DNA from 2 places in the Actinomadura sp. B10D3 genome. Region 1 is predicted to be linked to the other one. Evidence: riboswitches for the same ligand, from Rfam matches in the RefSeq annotation. Region 1 holds a riboswitch; the other holds the start of a gene.
What was found. Region 1 has a riboswitch for cobalamin ahead of ABGB11_RS38490 (ABC transporter substrate-binding protein). Riboswitches for the same ligand answer to the same signal wherever they lie in the genome.

Region 2: linked by a shared signal. The riboswitch ahead of cobN (cobaltochelatase subunit CobN) and the one ahead of ABGB11_RS38490 (ABC transporter substrate-binding protein) in region 1 are both predicted to bind cobalamin.

What each region holds. Positions count from the first base shown of each region.
Region 1 is NZ_JBDPLY010000040.1:56,507-64,280, reverse strand. Features, by position in the region: gene ABGB11_RS38510 (hypothetical protein) at 1-167, shown strand, start outside; gene ABGB11_RS38505 (LLM class F420-dependent oxidoreductase) at 498-1,409, shown strand; gene ABGB11_RS38500 (VOC family protein) at 1,396-1,773, opposite strand; gene ABGB11_RS38495 (TetR/AcrR family transcriptional regulator) at 1,770-2,396, opposite strand; cobalamin riboswitch at 2,485-2,605, shown strand; gene ABGB11_RS38490 (ABC transporter substrate-binding protein) at 2,675-3,598, shown strand; gene ABGB11_RS38485 (iron ABC transporter permease) at 3,732-4,751, shown strand; gene ABGB11_RS38480 (ABC transporter ATP-binding protein) at 4,748-5,518, shown strand; gene ABGB11_RS38475 (adenosylcobinamide amidohydrolase) at 5,515-6,207, shown strand; gene ABGB11_RS38470 (chromosome segregation ATPase) at 6,318-7,733, opposite strand.
Region 2 is NZ_JBDPLY010000010.1:32,200-39,973, forward strand. Features, by position in the region: gene ABGB11_RS17100 (precorrin-2 C(20)-methyltransferase) at 1-733, opposite strand, end outside; gene ABGB11_RS17105 (precorrin-8X methylmutase) at 733-1,353, opposite strand; gene ABGB11_RS17110 (precorrin-3B synthase) at 1,350-2,444, opposite strand; cobalamin riboswitch at 2,516-2,639, shown strand; gene cobN (cobaltochelatase subunit CobN) at 2,693-6,283, shown strand; gene ABGB11_RS17120 (cobyrinate a,c-diamide synthase) at 6,238-7,569, opposite strand; gene cobO (cob(I)yrinic acid a,c-diamide adenosyltransferase) at 7,566-7,774, opposite strand, start outside.

The DNA of each region.
Region 1 (7,774 bases):
AACAGGTGAACGAGCCCTACGCGTATGTCGGCCCGTGGGAGCCGCGGCATGGGGAGTTCTGGAACACCGCCTTCGGTGCCGCGCGGCCCTTGCGCGTCCTGCCCGGGGCCACCGCGCTGCTGGACTTCTTCATGGAGGGCCGAGACCGCGCGATCCGCGACTCCTGACTTTCCGGGCCGCCCCGCTGTCGTGCCCTGAGCCGGTGACGTGGCCGCGTTCACAGCCTCACGGTTCAGGTCGAGCCCTCGGAGGAAGCGTTCAGGAGAGCCCGGTCGAAGTCGGCGGCGACGGCAGGTGCCCGCGTGGACGCCGGGCTCGACCCCGGGGAGGCGTCGCCGGCAGATGACGGCTACGGCAGGGATCATGAGCGCCTCGCTCACACCACGCCCCGCCATCACCACATGTCGCGCCATGCACATCTTGTTGTGACCTCTTCATGATCGGCGTTTATGGGGCATGTGTAAGGATCGGGTTATTCCGGTTCTGGGGAGGGTGCTGTGCGGGTCGGTGTGTTGCTGAGCGAGCGTGGCGGTGCGGATGCGCTCGCCGAACTGGCGGACGATGTGCGGCAGGCGGCGGACGACGGGTTCCCCTCGGCGTGGCTCTCGCAGATTTTCGGGCTGGACGCGCTGACCGCGCTGGCCGTGGCGGGGCAGGGGGTGCCGGGCATCGAACTGGGGACCGCCGTGGTGCCGACGTATCCGCGGCACCCGGCCGTCATGGCGCAGCAGGCGCGCACGACCGCGCTGGCGTTGCAGGGGCGGCTGACGCTCGGCATCGGGCTGTCCCACAAGATCGTGATCGAGGACATGTACGGGTACGACTTCGGCCGGCCGATCCGGCACATGGACGAGTACCTGTCGGTCCTGGTGCCCCTGCTGAACGGGGAGAGCGCCGCGTTCACCGGTGAGACCGTGACGGGGAACATCGGGTTGAGCGTCCAGAACGAGGGGCGCGTGCCCCTGCTGCTCGCCGCGCTCGGGCCCAAGATGCTGAAGCTGGCGGCGGAACGCGCGGACGGGACGGTGCTCTGGATGACCGGTCCGGTGACCGTGCGCGACCACATCGCGCCGACCATCACCGCGGCGGCACAGGCGGCCGGACGGGACGCGCCGCGGGTCGTGTGCTGCCTCCCGGTCTGCGTGACCGACGACGTGGAGCGGGCCAGGGAGCGGGCCGCGAAGACGTTCGAGGTGTACGGGACGCTGCCGTCCTACCGGGCGATGATGGACCGGGAGGGCGTCGAGGGCCCCGGAGACCTCGCGGTCGTCGGGGACGAGGACGCGGTCGCGGCGAAGCTGGAAGAGCTGGCGAAGGCCGGCGTCACCGATTTCGTCGCCGGCGAGTACATGCCGGGCGACGACCGCAGGCGCACCCGGGAGTTCCTCAAGACCGTCACGGGGCGATGAGCTCGTAGAGGTTGCCGCTGGAGTCGGAGAAGAAGAGGCCGCGCCCGCCCAGCGGGTGGTTCTCGTCGACCCGCCCGTTGTCCGGGTGGGCGGGGTCGTCGCCGTACGGGATCTCGCGGGCGTCGAGGCGGTCCCGGACGGTGTCGAAGGTGGCGGCGTCCACGTCGAAGGCCAGGTGGTGGCCCTGCGGGTAGGCGACGGTCATGAAGTCGAGGGTGAGCTCGTCGTTCACGCGGATCGGGACGAAGTGCCGCGCGTGCGGGTGGACGCCGGTGTAGGGCAGCCCCATGACGGTGGCGAAGAAGCGGGCGGCCTCGTCGTTGTCGGCGGCGGTCACGATCGTGTGGTTGAGCGTGATCGTCATTCGGGGGCTCCTTCCTTGAGGGCTCCGTGGAGGAAGACGTCCAGGTAGTCGTCGACCGGCAGCGGGTCGGGCGTCTCGGGGCCGCCGGGCGGGCGGGAGCGGGTGAAGAGCAGGCCCATGAACAGGCTCGCGATCTGCTCGGCGGGCAGGCGCAGCCGGTCGCGTTCCGGTTCGAACAGGTCGGCGAGGGCGTCGCGGGTGCGGGTCATCGCGTTCTCGCGCCCGGCGCCGGGATGGTCGCGGCCGCCGGGCAGGCCGCGCCCGCCGCGGCCGGTGGCGTGCAGCGCGCCGATGACCAGGCCCATGCGGGTGAGGTAGGCCTCCACCGCGGCGGCGGCCTCGGCGAGGCGGGCGGGCAGCGGCTGGTCGAGCGGGATCGCCTCGATCTCCGCGAGGACGTGCTCGCCCCGGAGCGCCTCGGCGACGCACGCGTCCAGCAGTTCCTCCTTGTCGGCGAACACCCGGAAGATCGTGGCCTCGCCGATCCCGGCCGCGCGGGCGATCTGGCCGGTCGTGACGGCGGTGCCGTGCTCGGCGACCAGCGGCAGCGCGGTCCGGACGATCATTTCGCGGCGTTCCGGGGGGCTCATCCCGGGAGCGCGCCGCCGTCTCTTCTGCTCCATGCCCGCCAGGCTACGGAGTGAGTACTCACTCCGTCAATGTCGAAGTGAGTATACTACTCACTCCGCGGATTCCGACAGACCCGCACTCATGGGCTGATACCGTTGCGATGCTGCGCGCCTGGAGCGAAGTCCGGTGAGAATCCGGCGCTGTCCCGCAACTGTGGTGCCCTTCCGAGTGGCCGAGCCAGGTCGCCTCCTCGCGCGCCGACGACCGTCGACCTCGTGGAAGGGCGATCCGTCCTGAGCGGGCCGCGGCTTCCCGCAGCATGGAGGCTCCTGTGAGACCCGTACGCACCCTCGGCGCGGTGATGGCCATCGGCGCCGTCCTGTTCGCCTCCGCATGCGGCGGCGACGACGCGGCGTCCGGAGACGGGACGACGTCCGCCGAGCAGTCCGTCACCGTCCAGGCCGCGAACGGCGCGGTGACGGTGCCGGCGAAGCCGAAGCGGATCGTGTCCCTCTCCCCCACCCACACCGAGACGCTGTTCGCGATCGGCGCCGGTCCGCAGGTGGTGGCGGTGGACGAGTACTCCAACCACCCGGCGAACGCGCCGAAGACGAAGCTGTCCGGCTTCAAGCCGAACGCCGAGGCGATCATCGCTTACAAGCCGGACCTCGTCGTGCTGTCCGACGACCTGAACGGCGTGGTCAAGGCGCTGGAGAAGGTGAAGGTGCCGGTCCTGCTGGAGCCGGCGGCGGCGAAGCTGGACGACGCCTACGACGAGATCACCGACCTCGGACAGGCCACCGGCCACACCGCCGAGGCGAAGAAGGTCACCGACGGCATGCGGGCCTCGATCCAGCGGACGGTCGCCGCGTCGTCCAAGGCCAAGGGCCTCACCTACTACCACGAGCTCGACCAGCAGCTTCACTCGGTGACGTCGCAGACGTTCGTTGGCCAGGTGTACGCGCTGTTCGGCCTACAGAACATCGCCGACAAGGCCGGGAAGGCGTCCGGCGGATACCCGCAGCTGTCCCGCGAGTACCTGCTCAAGCAGGACCCGGACCTGATCTTCCTGGCCGACACCAAGTGCTGCGGGCAGAACGCCGCCGCCCTCGGCAAGCGCCCCGGCTGGTCGGACCTCAAGGCCGTCAAGGGCCAGGGCGTGGTCGAACTCGACGACGACATCGCCTCCCGCTGGGGTCCCCGCCTGCCGGAGTTCGTGAAGGCGATCGGCGACGCCGCCCAGAAGGTCCAGTGACCGGGGACTCCCGCCCGTGAGCAAGCGCCCGGCCCGCTCCGGAGACGTCCCCGACGACCAGACCAAGACGTCTGCGCGACGCGGGCAGAAGCCCGCGTGGCGCGGGCGGGGGGAGGCGCGGCAGCAGGCCCGGCTGCGGCCGCTGCCGCTCGCGGTGGCGGTGGGCCTGCTGGTGGCGGCCCTGCTGGCCGGGGTGCTGGTCGGGGCGGCCGGGCTGCCGGTGGCGGGGGTCCTGAAGGCCCTCGCCGACAAGATCCCGTTCGTGCACGTCGACTCGGGGTTCGGGGTGATCGACGAGAACGTGCTGTTCGAGCTGCGCGTGCCGCGGGCGCTGATGGCGGCGCTGGCCGGGGGGATGCTGGCGGTGGCGGGCGCCGGATACCAGGGCGTGTTCCGCAACCCGCTCGCCGACCCGTACCTGCTCGGCGCGGCGGCCGGTGCGGGGGTCGGCGCGACGGTGGTGATCGTGCTGGTGCCGGGCGACCCCGGATACGGGGTGCCGCTGGCCGCGTTCGCCGGCGCCATGGGCGGGGTGTTCCTGGCGTACGCGCTCGGCAACGTCGCGGCGGGACGCGGGAACGGGGCGGCCACGCTGGTGCTGGCGGGGGTGGCGGTGTCGTCGTTCCTGGCGGCGGTGCAGACGTTCATCCAGCAGATGAACGCGCAGGAGCTGCAGCGGATCTTCTCGTGGATCCTCGGCGGCGTCGGGACGGCCGACTGGCACCAGCTCGGTCTGGTGGCCCCGTACGCGCTGGTGTCGGCGGTCGTGCTGCTCGCGCACGGCCGGCTGCTGGACGTGCTGAGCGTCGGGGACGAGGAGGCGGCGTCGCTCGGGCTGGCGGCGTCGCGGGTGCGGCTGACGGTGCTGGTGGCGGCGTCGCTGGCGACGGCGTCCGCGGTCGCGGTGAGCGGGCTGATCGCGTTCGTCGGCATCGTCGTGCCGCACATCGTGCGGCGGCTGGCGGGCGGCTCGTACCGGATCGTGCTGCCGCTGTCGCTGCTCGGCGGGGCGGCGTTCCTGGAGGCGGCGGACCTGGTGGCGCGGACGGCGGTCAAGCCGGGCGAGCTGCCGCTCGGCGTCGTGACGGCGTTCGTCGGCGGGCCGTTCTTCGTCGTGGTGCTGCGCGCCTCCCGCAGGCAGGTGGACACGTGACGGTCGCGGTGCGGGGGCTGGACGTCGCGCTCGGCGGGCGGCCGGTGCTGGAGGGGGTGTCGCTGGACGTCCCCGCCGGGACGTGGACGGCGGTCATCGGGCCGAACGGCGCGGGGAAGTCGACGCTGCTGCGCGCGGTCCTCGGGCTCGTCCCGTCCCGCGGCGAGATCGCCCTCGCGGGCGAGGACCTGCAGACGCTCAAGCCGCGGCAGCGCGCCCGGCTCGTCGCCTACGCCCCGCAGAGCCCGAACCTCCCGGTCGGCATGACGGTGTTCGACTACGCCCTGCTGGGCCGCTCCCCCTACATCCCGCATCTCGGGCGCGAGAGCGCGCGCGACCGGGCCATCACCGGCGAGGTGCTCGGCAGGCTGGACCTCACCGCCTTCTCCGCCCGCCCGCTCGACCACCTGTCCGGCGGGGAGCGGCAGCGCGTGGTGCTGGCCCGCGCGCTCGCCCAGCAGGCCTCCGTGCTCCTGCTGGACGAGCCGACCACCGCGCTGGACATCGGCCACCAGCAGCAGGTGCTGGAGCTGATCGACCAGCTGCGGCTGTCCGACGAGCTCACGGTCGTGACCACGATCCACGACCTGACCCTGGCGGGGCAGTACGCCGACGGCCTGGTCCTGCTGTCGGGCGGGCGGGTCGCCGCGGCGGGGCGGCCCGAGCAGGTCCTCACCCGCGCGACGGTCGAGGAGCATTTCGGCGCGCGGGTGCACGTCACGTCCGGTCCGGGCGGCCGGCCGATCCTGTCACTGGAGCGTCCGTGAACATCGAGACGGTGTGGCGCGAGGAGGACGGCGCGCGGCTCGCCATGACCGTGTGGCGGCCGGGCCCCGGGCACCGGATGATCTCCTCGGCGATGCTCGGCGGCGGCATCGGCCCGGCGCGCTGGGTGCTGAACGCGCAGGTCCCGGGCAGCTACTCGCGGACGGACCCCGTCGCGCACCTGGCAGAGCTGGCGGCGTCGCAGGGGCTGGACGGCCGGGGCGCCGGGATGCTCACGGCGGCGTCGGTGGCGCGCACCATGCGGCGCGACGACGAAGGGGTGAGCGTGTCGGCGACGGTCGGGCTGCGCGTCCCGACCTGGGCCGCCGCGCCCGCCGGGACGCCCGATCCCGAGCTGGCACCGCTCGCGGAGGGCGGCGCGTCCGAGCCCGCCCGAGCGCCCGGGACCGTCAACATCGTGGTCGGCGTGCCGGTGCCGATGAGCGACGCGGCGCTGGTGAACGCGGTCGTCACCGCCACCGAGGCCAAGACGCAGGGACTGCTCGAAGCGGGGTTCCCGTGCACGGGGACGGCGTCGGACGCCATCTGCGTCGTGGTCGAGACCGGCGGGCAGGAGGAGATCTTCGCGGGCCCGCGCTCGACATGGGGGTCGAGGATCGCCCGCGCCGTGCACGCCGCCGTGCACGCGGGGGCCGTCGACTACGCCCGGCTCCTGGAGGGCGGGGACTAGCACCGGCCGCCGTACCACCCCGGTGCGGTACGGCGGCCGGTCTCAGGGCCAGTGCAGTGTGGGGTTGGCCTCACCTCCTCCATATGCGCGTCCTCCGACCGGCGTGACCGTCAGCCGGCATGGGGAAGGCGATGTCCGTATCCGTTGGGGCCGTTGTGCCCGTTACGGCTGTTGTGACGGAGCGGGTCGGTGGCGAGCGGGTCGCCCCCGATGTCCAACAGGGACCCGTTCATCGGCGGCAGGGAGTGCAGCCCGGTCGGCGGCTCCCGGTCGACGGGCGGGCGCGGGCCGGGCTGCCCGTCGACCGCCGCGGTGAGCGCGTCGACGCGGCGGCGGGCGCGGTCGGCCTCGGCGCGGGCGGCGTCCCGTTCGGCGGTGAGCGCCCGGACCGCGGCGCGCAGCTCGTCGGCGGTGCGGGTGAGCTGCCAGGTGTGCTGTTCGAGCTCGCGGGCCCGCGCCTGGATCTGGTCGCGGTCGGCGACGGCCTGCCCCCGCTTGGCCTCGGCGTCGCGGACGGCCGAGCGCAGGTCATCGGCGGCGCGGGTGGCGGCCTCGGCCTCGACGCGCTGCCCCTCGACGAGGGTCTCGGCCTCCGACAGCCGCCCGTGCAGCGAGACCAGCTCCGCGCGGGCGCTCTCCAGGGAGGAGAGCAGCTCGCCCTCCCGGGAGGCCATCCGGTCGCGTTCGCGCTCGGCGGCGAGGCGGGCCGCGCGGGCGCCCTCGGCGTCGTCCTCGGCCTCCTGGCACTCCTGGCGCGCGGCGTCGCGTTCGGCGGCGAGGCGCTCGGCCTCCGCGCGGGCGGACGCGGCCTCCTGCTCGGCGGCCTCCGCCCGGGCCCGCGCGGTGGACGTCTCCCGCCACGCGAGCCGCGCCTGCCGCTGGGACTCGTCGCGCTCCCGCTGCGCGATCGCGACCTGCCCGGCGGCCTCGGCGCGGACGTCGGCGACCCGCCGCTCGACGCCGGCGACGCTCAGCTCGGACATCAGCGATCCGGCGAGCCGGTCGGCGAGGCCCTCCAGCCGGTCGACCATCTCCCACGTCCAGGCGACCTGGCCGGTGAGGCCGGGGGATTCGAGGCCGCGCTCGCGGCTCGCCAGCGCGGCCTTCTCGCACGCGCCGTCCCCGTCCTGGCAGTAGCGGACGGTGCGGGCGCCGCGCACCGGCTGCGGCACGGGCCGTCCGCAGCCGGCGCACGGCCAGACCGCGACCGGGTCACCGAGGCGTGCGATCCCGGCGCGGTCGTCTTCGAGGGCCGGCGGCTGCCCCGCGCCGGCCGGGATGGTCAGGTCGGCCGACGGGTCGGTCTGCCGCGCGGGCGCGCGGGCGGCGTCCGACGCGGCCTGGAGCAGCGCCGCGGCGTCCGCGGACGCCCGCGCCGCGTCCGGTCCCCCGACCTGGCCGCCGGAGGGCGCGGGGTCGCCCTCGGCGTAGGCGGCCGGGTCGGTGATGACGGGAAGGTCGGTCTGCGTCGTGGCGGCGGGGGTCGGGGCGACGTTGTCGATCGGGGCGACCTTCTGGTCTTCCATGTGCCGTGGTACGCACGAACACCGGGAGGCGTTCGACGTTT
Region 2 (7,774 bases), on a different contig from region 1:
GCGCGGTGAACGACCTCTCCGCCGGGCTCGTCAGCAGGGCGAGCGACATGTACGGGACGTCCGCCGGATCGACGTCGGCGAGCGGGACGACCCGCTGCCGCTCGGACGAGGCCCGCTCGACGTACCAGGCGTCGCCGAGCCTGCCGGCGTCCTCGAACGCCTGCCTGACCTTCGGGAACGTCCGGCCCAGCTTGAGGACGGCCGCGGCGTCGGTGTCCCGCAGCCGCTCGGCCAGCTCGCCGCCGGGCAGCGTGCCGGGCAGGACGGTCAGCGTCTCCTCCCGCTCCGCCAGCGGACGTCCCGCCGCGGCCGACGCCGCGCTCAGCGACGTCACACCGGGCACCACCTCGGTCGGGTAGTGCGGGGCGAGCCTCTTGTGCAGATGCATGTAGGACCCGTAGAACAGCGGGTCGCCCTCGCTCAGGACCACCACCGTCCGTCCCGCGTCCAGGTGGGTCGCGAGACGGGCGGCGCAATCGGCGTAGAACTCGTCCAGCGCCCCCTGGTAGCCGCCCGGATGGCCGGTCGTCTCGGTCGTCACCGGATAGACGAACTGCTCCTCGACCTGCCCGTCGCGCAGGTACGGTTCGGCGACCGACCGGGCGATGCTGCGGCCGTGCCGCGCGCAGTGGTAGGCGACGACATCGGCGTCGCCGATGAGCCGCGCGGCCTTCACCGTGACCAGCTCCGGGTCGCCGGGTCCGACGCCCACGCCGAACAGCCGTCCCGCCATCACTCCGCCTCACCGGCGATGGCGTTGACCGCCGCCGCCGTCATCGCGCTGCCGCCGCGCCGCCCGCGCACCGCCAGATGGTCGAGGCCGCTCGCGGCGAGCGCCTCCTTCGACTCGGCGGCGCCGATGAACCCGACCGGCACGCCGATGACCGCCGCCGGGCGTCCCGCGCCTTCCTCGACCATCTCCAGCAGCCGGAACAGCGCGGTCGGCGCGTTGCCGATGGCCACGACCGCCCCGTCCAACCGGTCGCGCCACAGCTCCAGGGCCGCCGCGCTGCGCGTGGTGCCGAGCCGCGCTGCCAGCTCGGGCACGCCCGGCTCGCCGAGCGTGCACACGACCTCGTTGCCCGCGGGCAGCCGGGGCCGCGTGACACCGGCCGCGACCATGCGCGCGTCGCAGAGGACCGGCGCGCCGTCCAGCAGCGCCGACCGCGCCCGCTCCACCACGCCCGGCGACCACACCAGGTCCTCGACGAGGTCGGTCATCCCGCACGCGTGGATCATCCGCACGGCGACCCGGGCCACGCCGTCCGGCAGCCCCGACAGATCGGCCTCCGCGCGGATGGTCGCGAACGACCGCCGGTAGATCTCGGCGCCGTCCCGGACGTAGTCGATCACTGCTGTCCCTTCGCCGTCTTCAGCACGACCGGGCCGCGGGGCATCCCGCAGCGCCGCTCGCATCCCGCCCAGTGGACGGGGGTGTCGGGGGCACGGCTCAGGCCCGCGACGAAGCGCCGGGCCTCTCCCTGCACGTCGCCCTGCGATCTCGCGCAACCGGGACTGCCCGTGCACGCGGTGACGCCGATCCAGGGTGAATCGGGGTCGGTCGCGAACCCCGCGGAGCCGAGCCGTCCCGCGATGCGGTACGCGTCCGCCGGGCCCAGGTCCCGGACGACGGCGCTGCGCCAGGGCGTCACCCTGACCTCGTCCGCGACGCCGGCGAGCGCCTCGGCCTGCGCGCCGGACAACCGGCCGAGCGGCGGAACGGCCTCCAGCGCGACCAGCCCGTTCCGCTGCGGGACGACCCCGGCGTGCGGACGCGGCGGCTCCAGGGCCGCCGCGGTCCGCACCAGCTCTCCGCCGAGCTCGGACGCCACACGCCGCGGGCCGTCGGGCACCTCCGCCAGGCGCCAGGCGTCGCCTCGGATCGAGAGGAAGATCTCGGCCGCCGCGACCATCGTCCGGACCGGGTCGCCGGGCGGCAGGACGCTCGGAAGCCCGGCCAGCAGGAAGCCGCCGGGAGTGTGCGTGAGGTCCGCTTGCAGCGAGGCCACGTCGCCGCTGCCGTCATCGAAGGCGAACAGGAACCGTCCCGGCAGCCCTGCCAGCGGCGGCCGTCCGCACAGCGCCCGATCGAGGTCCGTGACCAGCGGGTCCGTCTCCAGGGCGCCGTGCTCGCCGCGCCCGCCGAGCGGCGAGGCGACGATGTTGCGCACACGCTCATGTGACGGAGAGGGAAGCAGCCCGGCGGCCGCCAGCCGCTCCGCGAGCGCCGCCGGGTCCCGGACGCCGCGCACCTGGAGGTTGCCCCGGGACGTCAGCTCGATGACGTCCGAGCCCAGGTCGCGGGCGGCGCCTCCGAGCACCCTGAGCTGCGCGGACGACACCGCGCCCCCCGGCACCCGGACGCGCGCCAGCGCCCCGTCGGCGGCGTCGTGTGTCTGCAGCGCCCCAGGACACGCGTCGGCACGGGCTCTGACATTCGGCACGGGGAGGATGTTAACCACACTTTGCGGGCGGGCCGCGCTGCCGTAGGGTTCTGGGCAGGCGATGGCAATGGGAGGAAGCCGGTGCGAATCCGGCGCGGTCCCGCCACTGTGACCGGGGAGCGAACCCCGCCGAAGGCCACTGTCCGCACGGACGGGAAGGCCGGGGCGAGCGTCGATCCGGGAGCCAGGAGACTCCTGCCGTCGCGACACCCGCGACCGGGGCGAGGACCCCAGGGGGAGGAACGGCCGTGTCCGCTGGCACCGTCCTGCTGCTGTCGACGTCCGACACCGATCTGCTGAGCGCCCGCGCGTCCGGAGCCGGCTACCGGCTCGGCAACCCCGCGCGGCTCTCCGTGGACGACCTGCCCGGGCTGGTCGAGGGAACCGATCTCGTCGTGGTGCGGCTGCTCGGCGGGCGGCGCGCGTGGGAGGACGGGCTCGACGCCCTGCTCGCGGGGCCCCGGCCGGTCGTCGTCCTCGGCGGCGAGCAGGCCCCCGACGCGGAGCTGATGGAGCTGTCGACGGTGTCCGGCGGCGTCTGCGCCGAGGCGCACTCCTACCTCGCCCACGGCGGTCCCGCCAACCTCGCCGAACTGCACGCGTTCCTGTCGGACACGGTGCTGCTGACCGGACGCGGGTTCGGGCCGCCGCGGCCGGCGCCCGCCTGGGGACGGCTCGAGCGCGAGACCCGCGGCGGCGACGGCCCCGTGATCGGCGTGCTCTACTACCGCGCCCACCACATGGCCGGGAACACCGACTTCGTCGAGGCCCTGTGCGAGGCCGTCGAGGACGCCGGCGGGCGGCCGCTCCCCGTGTTCTGCTCGTCGCTCCGCACCGCGGAGCCCGCACTGCTCGACACGCTCCGGGAGGCGGACGCGCTGGTCGTGACCGTCCTCGCGGCGGGCGGGACCAGGCCCGCCACGGCCGGGGCCGGGGGCGACGACGAGGCGTGGGACGTCGGCGCGCTGGCCGCGCTGGACGTGCCGATCCTCCAGGGCCTCTGCCTCACGACGAGCCGCGCCGAGTGGGAGGCGAGCGACGACGGCCTGTCCCCGCTGGACGCCGCGTCGCAGGTCGCGATCCCCGAGTTCGACGGGCGGATCATCACCGTCCCGTTCTCGTTCAAGGAGACCGGCGAGGACGGCCTCACCGTCTACCGGGCCGATCCGGAGCGGGCGGCGCGGGTCGCCGGGATCGCGGTCCGGCACGGGCGGCTGCGGCACACCCCGCCCGCCGAGCGGCGCATCGTGGTGATGCTGTCGGCGTACCCGACGAAGCACTCCCGCGTGGGCAACGCCGTCGGTCTCGACACCCCGGCGAGCACCGTGCGGCTGCTGGCGCGGCTCGACGCGGCCGGGTACGACCTCGGCGAGGGCTTCCCCGGCGTCCGGGAGCAGGACGGCGACGCGCTCGTCCACGCGCTCATCACGGCCGGCGGGCAGGACGAGGACTGGCTCACCGAGGAGCAGCTCGCGGGCAATCCGGTCCGCATCTCGGCGGCGTCCTACGAACGCTGGTACCGCACCCTCCCGGAGGTGTTCCGGGGCGAGACGGAGCTGCACTGGGGCGCGCCTCCCGGGCAGCTGTTCGTCCAGGACGGCGACATCGTGCTCGCCGCCCTCCGCGCCGGGAACGTCGTCGTCATGGTGCAGCCGCCGCGCGGCTTCGGGCAGAACCCCATCGCGATCTACCACGACCCCGACCTGCCGCCGAGCCACCACTACCTGGCCGCGTACCGGTGGCTGGCGGACGAGTTCGGCGCGCACGCGATCGTCCACGTCGGCAAGCACGGCAACCTGGAGTGGCTGCCCGGCAAGGCGGCGGGCATGTCCGCGTCCTGCGGCACCGACGCCGCGCTCGGCGACGTCCCGCTGGTCTACCCGTTCCTCGTCAACGACCCGGGGGAGGGGACGCAGGCCAAGCGCCGCGCGCACGCCGTCCTCGTCGACCACATGGTCCCGCCGATGGCCCGCGCCGAGACCTACGGCGACATCGCCCGCCTCGAACAGCTCCTCGACGAGCACGCGACGATCGCCGCGATGGACCCGGCGAAGCTGCCCGCGATCCGCGCGCAGATCTGGACGCTCATCCAGGCCGCGAGGCTCGACCACGACCTCGGCCTGGACGACCGCCCGCACGACACCGAGTTCGACGACTTCCTCCTGCACGTGGACGGGTGGCTGTGCGAGGTGAAGGACGCGCAGATCCGCGACGGCCTGCACGTCCTCGGCGAGGCGCCGGAGGGCGCGGCCCGCGTCGACCTGGTCCTGGCCATGCTCCGCGCCCGCCAGATGTGGTCAGGACGCGAGACGCTCCCCGGCCTGCGCGAGGCGCTCGGCCTCAGCGAGGACGGCGGCGAGGCGCTCGGCGACGTCGACGCGGCCGAGGCCACAGCCCGCGAGCTCGTCCAGGCCATGGAGGACGCCGGCTGGGCCGTGGACGCCGCCGCCCGTGCCGCCGAAGCACTCCCGGAGGGCCGCCGCGAAGCAGTGACACGCGTGCTGGAGTTCGCCGCGTCCGAGGTCGTCCCGCGCCTGGCCCGGACGCCCGACGAGCTCGACCACGTCCTGCACGCGCTGGACGGCGGGTACGTCCCGGCCGGTCCGAGCGGTTCGCCGCTGCGCGGGCTCGTCAACGTCCTGCCGACCGGGCGGAACTTCTACTCGGTGGACCCGCGCGCCGTCCCGAGCCGGCTCGCCTGGGAGACCGGGCAGGCGATGGCCGCCTCCCTGCTGGACCGCTACCGCGCCGACCACGGCGAGTGGCCGCGCTCGGTCGGCCTGTCGGTGTGGGGGACGAGCGCGATGCGCACGGCGGGCGACGACGTCGCCGAGGTACTCGCCCTGCTCGGCGTCCGCCCGGAATGGGACGAGGCGTCCCGCCGCGTCACCGCGCTGGAGCCGATCCCCATCGCGGAACTGGGCCGGCCGCGCATCGACGTGACCGTCCGCATCAGCGGCTTCTTCCGGGACGCGTTCCCGCACGTCGTCGCGATGCTGGACGACGCCGTCCGCCTCGTCGCCGGGCTCGACGAGCCCGAGACCGACAACCACGTCCGGGCCCACGCCCAGGCCGACCTCGCCCGGCACGGGGACGAGCGGCGGGCCACGCTGCGCGTCTTCGGGTCCGCGCCCGGCGCCTACGGGGCCGGGCTGCTCCCGCTCATCGACAGCCGCAACTGGCGGGACGACGCCGACCTCGCCGAGGTGTACGCGGTGTGGGGCGGCCACGCCTACGGGCGCGGCCTCGACGGCGTCCCGGCCCGCGCCGACATGGAGAACGCCTACCGGCGGATCGCCGTCGCCGCCAAGAACATCGACACCCGCGAGCACGACATCGCCGACTCCGACGACTACTTCCAGTACCACGGCGGCATGATCGCGACCGTCCGCGCGCTGACCGGCAGCGCCCCGGAGGCCTACGTCGGGGACAGCACCCGCCCGGACGCCGTCCGCACCCGGACCCTGTCGCAGGAGACCGCGCGGATCTTCCGGGCCCGCGTCGTCAACCCGCGATGGCTCGCCGCGATGCGGCGGCACGGCTACAAGGGCGCGTTCGAGCTGGCCGCGACCGTCGACTACCTGTTCGGCTACGACGCGACCACCGGCGTGATGGCGGACTGGATGTACGACCGGCTCGCGGCCGCCTACGTCCTGGACGAGGAGAACCGCGCGTTCATGGAGGAGTCGAACCCGTGGGCGCTGCACGGCATCGCCGAGCGGCTCCTGGAGGCGGCCGAGCGCGGCATGTGGGAGCACCCCGACCCGGAGATCCTCCAGGGCCTCCAGGAGGTCTACCTCAAGACCGAGGGCGACCTGGAGGACGACACCAGCCGCTGAGCCGCCTCCGGGTATCCGGCCCAGTGCAGGTGCAGGTAGGACGCGGTGACGCGGTCGTCCCCGAACCCGTCGGAGCCGTCCCGCCACCGGAACAGCGGTGCCGCGCCGGTGGACAGGGCCGTCCGGTGGAACTCGTGCCCCCGGAACCGCTCGCCCGGCCGGGTCAGTGGCGACTCCGCCACGGCGACCGCCTCCCGGTACCCGAGCGTCAGCCGGGGCGTCATCGCCGCCCGCCCCGGCACCCGCCCGCACATCGCCAGCCCGTCGAGCCCCTCGCACAGGTACAGCAGCCCGGCGCACTCGGCGGCGACCGGCCCGGCGAACGCGGCGACCTGCGCGAGCATCGGCGCGTTCGCGGCGAGGTCGGCGGCGTGCACCTCGGGGAAGCCGCCGCCGATGACGAGCGCGCCCGTCCCGTCCGGGAGGCGCTCGTCGCGCAGCGGATCGAAGACGGCGACCTCGGCGCCCGCCGCGCGCAGCAACTCCACGTGCTCCGCATAAGAGAAGGTGAACGCCGGACCGCCCGCCACCGCGACGACCGGGCCGCCCTCCACCGGGACTACCTCCCCGGCCGGGTCCCACGCCGCCCCCGCGAGCGGGGGAGCGGTGCCCGCCAGCCGCAGCAGCGCGTCCAGATCGCAGGAGCGGCCGACCAGCTCACCGAGCCGCTCCACCGCCCGCACGGCCTCAGGCCCCCGCTCCGCCGCCGGGATCAGCCCCAGGTGCCGGGACGGCGTGACGACCGCGTCGTCCCGCCGGATCGCGCCGAGCACCGGCACGCCCGTCGCCTCCAGCGCGCTGCTGCACAGCTCCTCGTGCCGGTTGGAGCCGACCCGGTTGAGGATCACGCCGCCGATCCGCACGCCCGGCTCGAATGTCGCGAACCCGTGCACGGCCGCCGCCACCGACCGGCTCTGCCGCGCCGCGTCGACCACCAGCACCACGGGCGCGGCGAGCAGCTCCGCGACGTGCGCCGTGGACGCGAACCCGGTGTCGCCGCGCCCGTCGAACAGGCCCATCACGCCCTCGACGACCGCCACGTCGCACCCGGCCGCACCGTGCCGGAACAGCGGCCCCACCCGCTCCTCGCCGGTCAGCCAGGGATCGAGGTTGCGGCCCGGCCGTCCCGCCGCGAGCGTGTGGTAGCCGGGGTCGATGTAGTCGGGGCCGACCTTGTGCGGCGACACCTTCAGCCCGCGCGCCCGCAGCGCCGCCATCAGCCCGGTCGCGACCGTCGTCTTCCCGCTCCCGGACGACGGCGCGGCGACGACCAGCCGGGGGATCACCACTCGATGCCCCGCTGGCCCTTCTGCCCGGCGTCCATCGGATGCCGGACCTTGCCCATCTCCGTCACCAGGTCGGCGGCCTCGACGAGCCGGTCCGGGGCGTCCCGGCCGGTGACGACGACGTGCTGGTTCCCGGGACGCCCGGTCAGCGCGCCGACCACGTCGTCCAGGTCGATCCAGCCCCACTTGAGCGGGTAGGTGAACT